Linked DNA regions of Aureimonas sp. SA4125. The protein of the gene in region 2 interacts with the protein of the main gene of each other region in a pairwise test. Links are inferred from orthologs where the notes say so. Each region holds a gene or a part of one and is shown on either strand. Other genes may lie near its edges.

Region 1 (3,286 bases), 1.3 Mb from region 2 along the record:
ATCTCCTCATCTCCAAGGCCCAGAGCCGGCCCGACGACGAGCGCCTCGCCACCCGCGTCGAGGCGATCGAGGGCGAGCACCGTACCGAGGAGATCGCGCGCATGCTCGCCGGCGAGAGCATCACGGCGGAAGCCCGCGCCGCGGCTGCAAGGCTCATCGGAGCGGTTTAGGGCTGGACGCTGAAGGCGCGCGCGTCATCCCTCATGCTGAGCCTGTCGAAGCACGAGGGATCGGCACCGCATCAAGGCGTGTGCGTTGCCCTCGCCCTTCGACAGGCTAAGGGTGAGGGCCAGGGAAGTGTCGCTCGGGGCGAAAGGCATGTGGGGTTGCGGACATTCCCGTTCCGAGCGGTGCCCCCAGCTTCGTCATCCCGGGCTTGACCCGGGATCCATGCCGAAGCAGTTTCGCTACGAAATCGGGGGAGGAGGAGCGGGGCTCGAAGGGTCGCGCTTGACCCCGCCAAGGTTTTGGCATGGATCCCGGGTCAAATCCGGGAGGACGCGGCGGAGAGGATGAGGCACGCCTGGGAAAACCCTACGCCTCCAAGCCGATCGCTCCGTCCCCTCATCTCTCGACCTCAGTTTGCAACGGCCCGACCCATGACCGAGATCGAAGACCTCACCCTCGACGAAGCCGCCGCCGAGCTGGAGCGGCTGGCGCGGGAGATGGCGGAGCACGACCGGCGCTATTACCAGGACGATGCGCCGGAGATCTCCGACGCCGCATACGATGCCCTGCGCCAACGCAATCGCGCGATCGAGGAGCGCTTTCCCGATCTCGTCCGGCCGGACTCGCCCTCCCTCAAGGTCGGCACGGAGGTCTCGGAGAAATTCGCCAAGATCACCCATGCCTTGCCGATACTCTCCCTCGACAACGCCTTTTCCGATGCGGACGTGGAGGATTTCGCCGCGCGCCTGCGCCGCTTCCTGAAGCTCGGGGAGGAGGCGCCGCTCGCCATCACGGCCGAACCGAAAATCGACGGCCTGTCGCTGTCGCTGCGCTACGAGGGCGGCAAGCTCGTGTCGGCGGCGACACGCGGCGACGGCACGACCGGCGAAGACGTTACCCGCAACGCCCGTACGATCAAGGATATCCCGGGGACGCTGAAGGGAGATGCGCCGGATGTGTTCGAGGTGCGCGGCGAGGTCTACATGACGCATGCCGACTTCGCCGCCATGAACGAGCGGCAGCTGGCGGCCGGCAAGCCGCTCTTTGCCAATCCGCGCAATGCAGCTGCGGGATCGCTGCGCCAGCTGGACTCCCGGATCACCAAATCCCGGCCCTTGCATTTCTTCGCCTATGCCTGGGGCGAGGCGAGCGTGGTGCCGGGCGAGACGCAGACGGAGGTGGTCGCCGCGATCGCCCGCTACGGCTTCAAGGTCAACGCGCTCATGCAGCGCTTCTCCGATGTCGCGGGCCTCGTCGCGCATTATCATGCGATCGAGGAGCAGCGCTCGGCGCTCGGCTACGACATCGACGGCGTCGTCTACAAGGTCGACGATCTCGCCTTGCAGAAGCGGCTCGGCTTCGTCTCCCGGTCGCCCCGCTGGGCCATCGCGCACAAGTTCGCCGCCGAGCAGGCGACGACGGTCCTGCGCGACATCGAGATCCAGGTCGGCCGCACGGGTGCGCTGACGCCTGTCGCCAAGCTCGCGCCCGTGACGGTCGGCGGCGTCGTCGTCTCCAATGCGACGCTGCACAATGCCGACTACATCAAGGGCGTCGGGCAGGGCGGCGTGACCTTGCGCGAGGGCCGAGACATCCGCATCGGCGATACCGTCATCGTCCAGCGGGCCGGCGACGTCATTCCGCAGGTGGTGGACGTTCTCCTCGACAAGCGGCCGGCCGATGCAGGGCCTTACCTCTTTCCGGCGCGCTGCCCGATCTGCGACAGCCATGCCGTGCGCGAGGATGACGGCGTCGTCACGCGCTGTACCGGCGGCCTGATCTGCCCGGCGCAGGCGGTCGAGCGCATCCGCCATTTCGTCTCGCGCAACGCCTTCGACATCGAGGGACTCGGCGAGAAGCAGGTCGAGTTCTTCTTCAAGGCCGAGGACGATGCGCTGCAGGTGCGCAGCCCCGCCGACATTTTCACCCTCAAGGAGCGCCAGTCACGCTCGACCTTGAAGAAGCTCGAGAATATCGACGGTTTCGGCCCGGTCTCGGTGGCAAAGCTCTTCGCGGCGATCGAGGAACGACGCACGGTGCCGCTCTCGCGCTTCCTTTTTGCGCTCGGCATCCGCCATGTTGGCGAGACGAATGCCAAGCGTTTCGCCCGGCACTATGGCAGCCTCTCCGCCTTCGCCGCGGATGCGGCCACCGCGGTGTTGCCGGTGGAGAAGAAGGACAGGGGCAACGAGGCCTGGCAGGCGATGAACGACATCGACGGCATCGGCGGCGTCGTCGCCGAAGCCGTCGTCGAGTTCTTCGCCGAGGCACACAACCGCGAGGCCCTGGCCGCCCTCCTCGACCAGGTCACCGTGCTCGACGAGGTAGCCGTCGTCGACGCCTCCTCGCCAGTCGCCGGCAAGACGGTGGTCTTCACCGGCACGCTCGAACAGATGACGCGCGACGAGGCGAAGGCGATGGCCGAGGCGCTCGGGGCCAAGGTGTCCGGCTCGGTATCGAAGAAGACCGATCTCGTCGTCGCCGGCCCCGGTGCGGGGTCGAAGCTGAAGCAGGCGACAACGCTCGGCGTCGAGGTGATCGACGAGGCCGGCTGGTTCGTGCGCATCGGCCGCGACGCGGCGCCGACGCAAACCGCGGCCGAGCCGCCTTCGGACCAGGCGCCGGGGGTTCCGGCAGCCGAAGCTGACCCAAAAGATCCGGCATGACGATCATCGCCATCGATTTCGAGACGGCGACGTCCCGGCGCGACAGCGCCTGCGCCATCGGCCTTGCCTGGATCGAAGCGGGCGAGGTGACACGGCGGGAATATCGCCTGATCCGTCCGCGCGAGCTTCGCTTCGATCCTGGCAATGTCCGCGTGCACAGCATCACGGAGAGGGATGTGCGCGATCAGCCGACCTTTCCGGCCGTGTTCCGGGAATTTGTCGGCGCGATCGACGGCGCGCTGGTGCTGGCGCACAATGCGAGTTTCGATCTCTCGGTGCTGAATGCCTGCCTCCAGTCCTACGGTCTGCCGCGGCCGGCGTTGGAGACGAGCTGTACGCTTGCTCTGGCGCGCCGGATCTGGCCGGCCGAGCCGAACCACAAGCTTTCGTCCCTGGCGAACCGCTTCGGACTGCGCTTCCAGCACCATCATGCCGGCGAGGACGCCTATGCC
Region 2 (3,487 bases):
GGTCGAAGGGCGCGGTGGCGTTGCGCGAGCCCGTGGCGATGACGGTCTGGTCGGCGAGGCGCACGACCTGGTAGGCGACGGTCATCTTGTAGGTGCTGGCCGAAGGAACGCCCGATCCGGACTGGATCGATACCACGGTTTCAAGGCCGGTGACGCTGTTGCGGATCTCGTAGACCGGCGCCTCGGGCTTCTTGCCACCGTTGAGGTTGAACAGCAGGGCGTTGCGGACGATCTGCGTCGTCCGGTTGTTTGCCTGGGAGACACTGATGCGTCCGCGCATGTCGGCGAGTTCGGTTCCCGGCACGCCCGTGGACAGCGCGTCGACCCGCGACTTGCCGTAGAGCGGGGCGACCGTACAGGCCGAGGTGGAGAGCATCACCAGCCCGCAGCAGAGGAGAAGTCCGGCCTTCATGGCGCGAGCCCGATCAGACGACGACATTCACGATCCTTCCGGGAACGACCACGATCCGCTGGGGAACACGGCCCTCCAGTGCCGCCTTGACGAAGTCGAGTTCCATCACGGCGCGTTCGATGTCAGCCTTGCCGGCCTTCGCGGAAACCGTCAAGTCGCCGCGCTTCTTGCCATTGAGCTGGACCGGCAGCATGATCTCGTCGACGACGAGAAGTTCGGCCTCGACGGCCGGCCAGGGCTCGGCGGCACAGAGGCCGGCATGGCCCAGCGTCGTCCAGCATTCCTCCGCCAGATGCGGCACCATCGGCGCGACGAGGCGCGTCAGGATGGAGAGAGACTCGCCTGCCGCCGCCTCGATGCCGGCAAGGCTTCGGCCCTCGCCGAAGGCTGCAAACAGCGTGTTGACCAGTTCGTAGAGCCGCGCGACCGCCTTGTTGAAGGCGAGCCGCTCGATGTCGTCGGCGACGCCGGCAATGGTGCGGTGCGCAGCGCGGCGGATCTCGGTGGAACGGGCGGCGTCCGACTCGCCTGCGGTGGATGCCGCCAACCGCGGCGCGGCGTCGGCGACGAGGCGCCAAAGCCGCTGGACGAAGCGGTGGGCACCCTCGACGCCCGATTCCGTCCAGATCACGTCGCGCTCGGGCGGCGAGTCCGACAGCATGAACCAGCGCGCGGTGTCGGCGCCGTAGGAGGCGATGATGTCGTCGGGGTCGACGACGTTCTTTTTCGACTTCGACATCTTCTCGATCGAGCCGATCTCGAGCAGGGCGCCGTCGCTCATCCGCGTCGCGGTGCGCGTGCCGCCCTCCTCGGTGATGCGGATGTCGGCCGGGGCCACCCAGTCGCGGCCCGCGCGATAGGTTTCGTGCACGACCATGCCTTGCGTGAACAGGCCCTTGAACGGCTCGTCCAGCGCGACGTGGCCGCAGGCCCGCATCGCCCGGACGAAGAAGCGGGAATAGAGGAGATGCAGGATCGCGTGCTCGATGCCGCCGATATACTGGTCGACCGGCAGCCAGGCATTGGCGCGCTGCGGATCGGTCGGCTCCTCGGCATGCGGCGCGGTGAACCGTGCAAAATACCAGGAACTGTCGACAAACGTGTCCATCGTGTCGGTCTCGCGCAGCGCCTTGCCGCCGCATTGCGGGCAGGGCGCGTGGCGCCAGGTCGGATGGCGGTCGAGCGGATTGCCGGGCTTGTCGAAGTCGATGTCGTCCGGAAGCTTGACCGGCAGGTTCTCGCGCGCTTCGGGCACGACGCCACAGGTCTCGCAGTGGAGGACCGGGATCGGGCAGCCCCAGTAGCGCTGGCGCGACACGCCCCAGTCGCGGAGGCGAAAATTGATCTTGCGCTCGGCCTGCGGCCTTCCGCCGAGATCGGTGGCGGCCAGCCTGTCGGCCACCGCCTGAAAACCTTCGGCCGGGGTCATGCCGTTGAGGAAGGCGGAATGGAACAGCGTTCCGTCGCCGACGAATGCCTCGGTGCCGACCGTGAAGCTCGCGGCCTCGGCATCCGGGGGCAGGACGACGGGCGTGACCGGCAGCTCGTATTTCCGGGCGAAGTCGAGATCGCGCTGGTCATGCGCGGGGCAGCCGAAGATCGCCCCGGTGCCGTATTCCATCAGCACGAAATTGGCGACGTAGACGGGCAGCTTCCACGCGGGATCGAAGGGATGCACGGCCTCGATGCCGGTGCGCATGCCGAGCTTGTCGGCGGTCTCGATCGCCGCCGCGGTGGTGCCGCCGCGCTTGCAGGCGAGGATGAACTCGGCCAGCACCGGATTGTTTTGCGCCGCGGCCTTGGCCAGCGGATGATCGGGCGCGACCGCGATGAAGGAAGCGCCGAAGAGGGTGTCCGGCCGCGTCGTGAAGACGGTGACGTCTTCCGCCGCATCCGGCGCCTTTTCCAGCGCGAAGCGGACGAGCAGGCCTTCCGACTTGCCGATCCAGTTCTTCTGCATCACCCGGACCTTTTCCGGCCATTCCGGCAAGGTGTCGAGTGCGGCCAAGAGGTCCTCGGCATAGTCGGTGATGCGGAAGAACCATTGTGTCAGCTCGCGCTGCTCGACCGGGGCGCCCGAGCGCCAGCCCTTGCCGTCGATCACCTGCTCGTTGGCGAGCACGGTCATGTCGACCGGGTCCCAGTTGACCTTGGCGTTGCGGCGGTAGGCGATCCCCTCTTTCAGGAAATCGAGGAAGAGCATCTGCTGGCGATGGTAGTAGTCGACGTCGCAGGTCGCGAATTCACGGGACCAGTCGAGCGACAGGCCCATGGATTTCAGCTGGGCGCGCATGGTCGCGATGTTCTGGTAGGTCCATTCGCGCGGATGCACCTTGTTCTGCATCGCGGCATTCTCGGCCGGCATGCCGAAGGCGTCCCAGCCCATCGGGTGCAGGACGTTGAAGCCGCGGGCCCGCTTGTAGCGCGCCACCACGTCGCCCATGGCGTAATTGCGCACATGGCCCATGTGGATGCGGCCGGAAGGATAGGGAAACATCTCGAGGACGTAGTATTTCTCGCCCGGCGCATTGTCGTCCGTCTCGAACAGCTTCTCCGCGTCCCAGGCGGCGCGCCAGCGCGGTTCGGCTTCGCGGGGATTGTAGCGTTCGCTGGACATTCGGCAGGTCCGTCGGTTCACGACAGTCGATATTGACTTATCTCGGGGTGACGCCGTTCAACACGGCGGCACGCACCCCGTCAACAAGAAGCGTGACGCGGCAGGGCGGGCGGGTGCGAAACGGCTGGAGCAGGCGGGCAGGCGATGGGCGAAACGACGGTCGACAACTGGCAGGCGGTGCTGCGGCGGATCGCCGAGGCGGAGACGAAGGGCGGACGCCCGGCGGGCAGCGCGCAGCTCGTGGCGGTGTCGAAGACCTATGCGGTCGAGGATATCGCGCCGGTCGCGGCGGCCGGCCAGCGCGTCTTCGGCGAAAACCGCGTGCAGGAGGCCATCGCGAAGTTTCCGGCGCTGCGCGCGCGCTTTCCGGACATCGAGCTGCATCTGATCGGCCCGCTGCAGTCCAACAAGGCGGCGGAGGCGGTGGCGACCTTCGACGTGATCGAGACGGTCGACCG

Evidence for each region.
Region 1: the proteins of leuS (region 2) and ligA interact in binary tests that used the Escherichia coli proteins (3 or more experiments, as listed by UniProt). The link is inferred for Aureimonas sp. SA4125 from one-to-one orthologs.

What each region holds. Positions count from the first base shown.
Region 1 is NZ_AP025032.1:3,284,276-3,287,561, reverse strand. The notes cover bases 246-3,216. They hold ligA (NAD-dependent DNA ligase LigA), read left to right. Parts: upstream 246-599; coding sequence 600-2,834; downstream 2,835-3,216. Other genes in these bases: Sa4125_RS15565 (3'-5' exonuclease), read left to right, coding at 2,831-3,216. Outside these bases: DNA repair protein RecN, read left to right, coding at 1-170; more of Sa4125_RS15565, read left to right, coding at 3,217-3,286. UniProt on the Escherichia coli protein: DNA ligase that catalyzes the formation of phosphodiester linkages between 5'-phosphoryl and 3'-hydroxyl groups in double-stranded DNA using NAD as a coenzyme and as the energy source for the reaction.
Region 2 is NZ_AP025032.1:4,631,158-4,634,644, reverse strand. What follows is about bases 226-3,397. They hold leuS (leucine--tRNA ligase), read right to left. Parts: upstream 3,030-3,397; coding sequence 426-3,029; downstream 226-425. Other genes in these bases: Sa4125_RS21895 (YggS family pyridoxal phosphate-dependent enzyme), read left to right, coding at 3,174-3,397; Sa4125_RS21905 (hypothetical protein), read right to left, coding at 226-412. Outside these bases: more of Sa4125_RS21905, read right to left, coding at 1-225; more of Sa4125_RS21895, read left to right, coding at 3,398-3,487.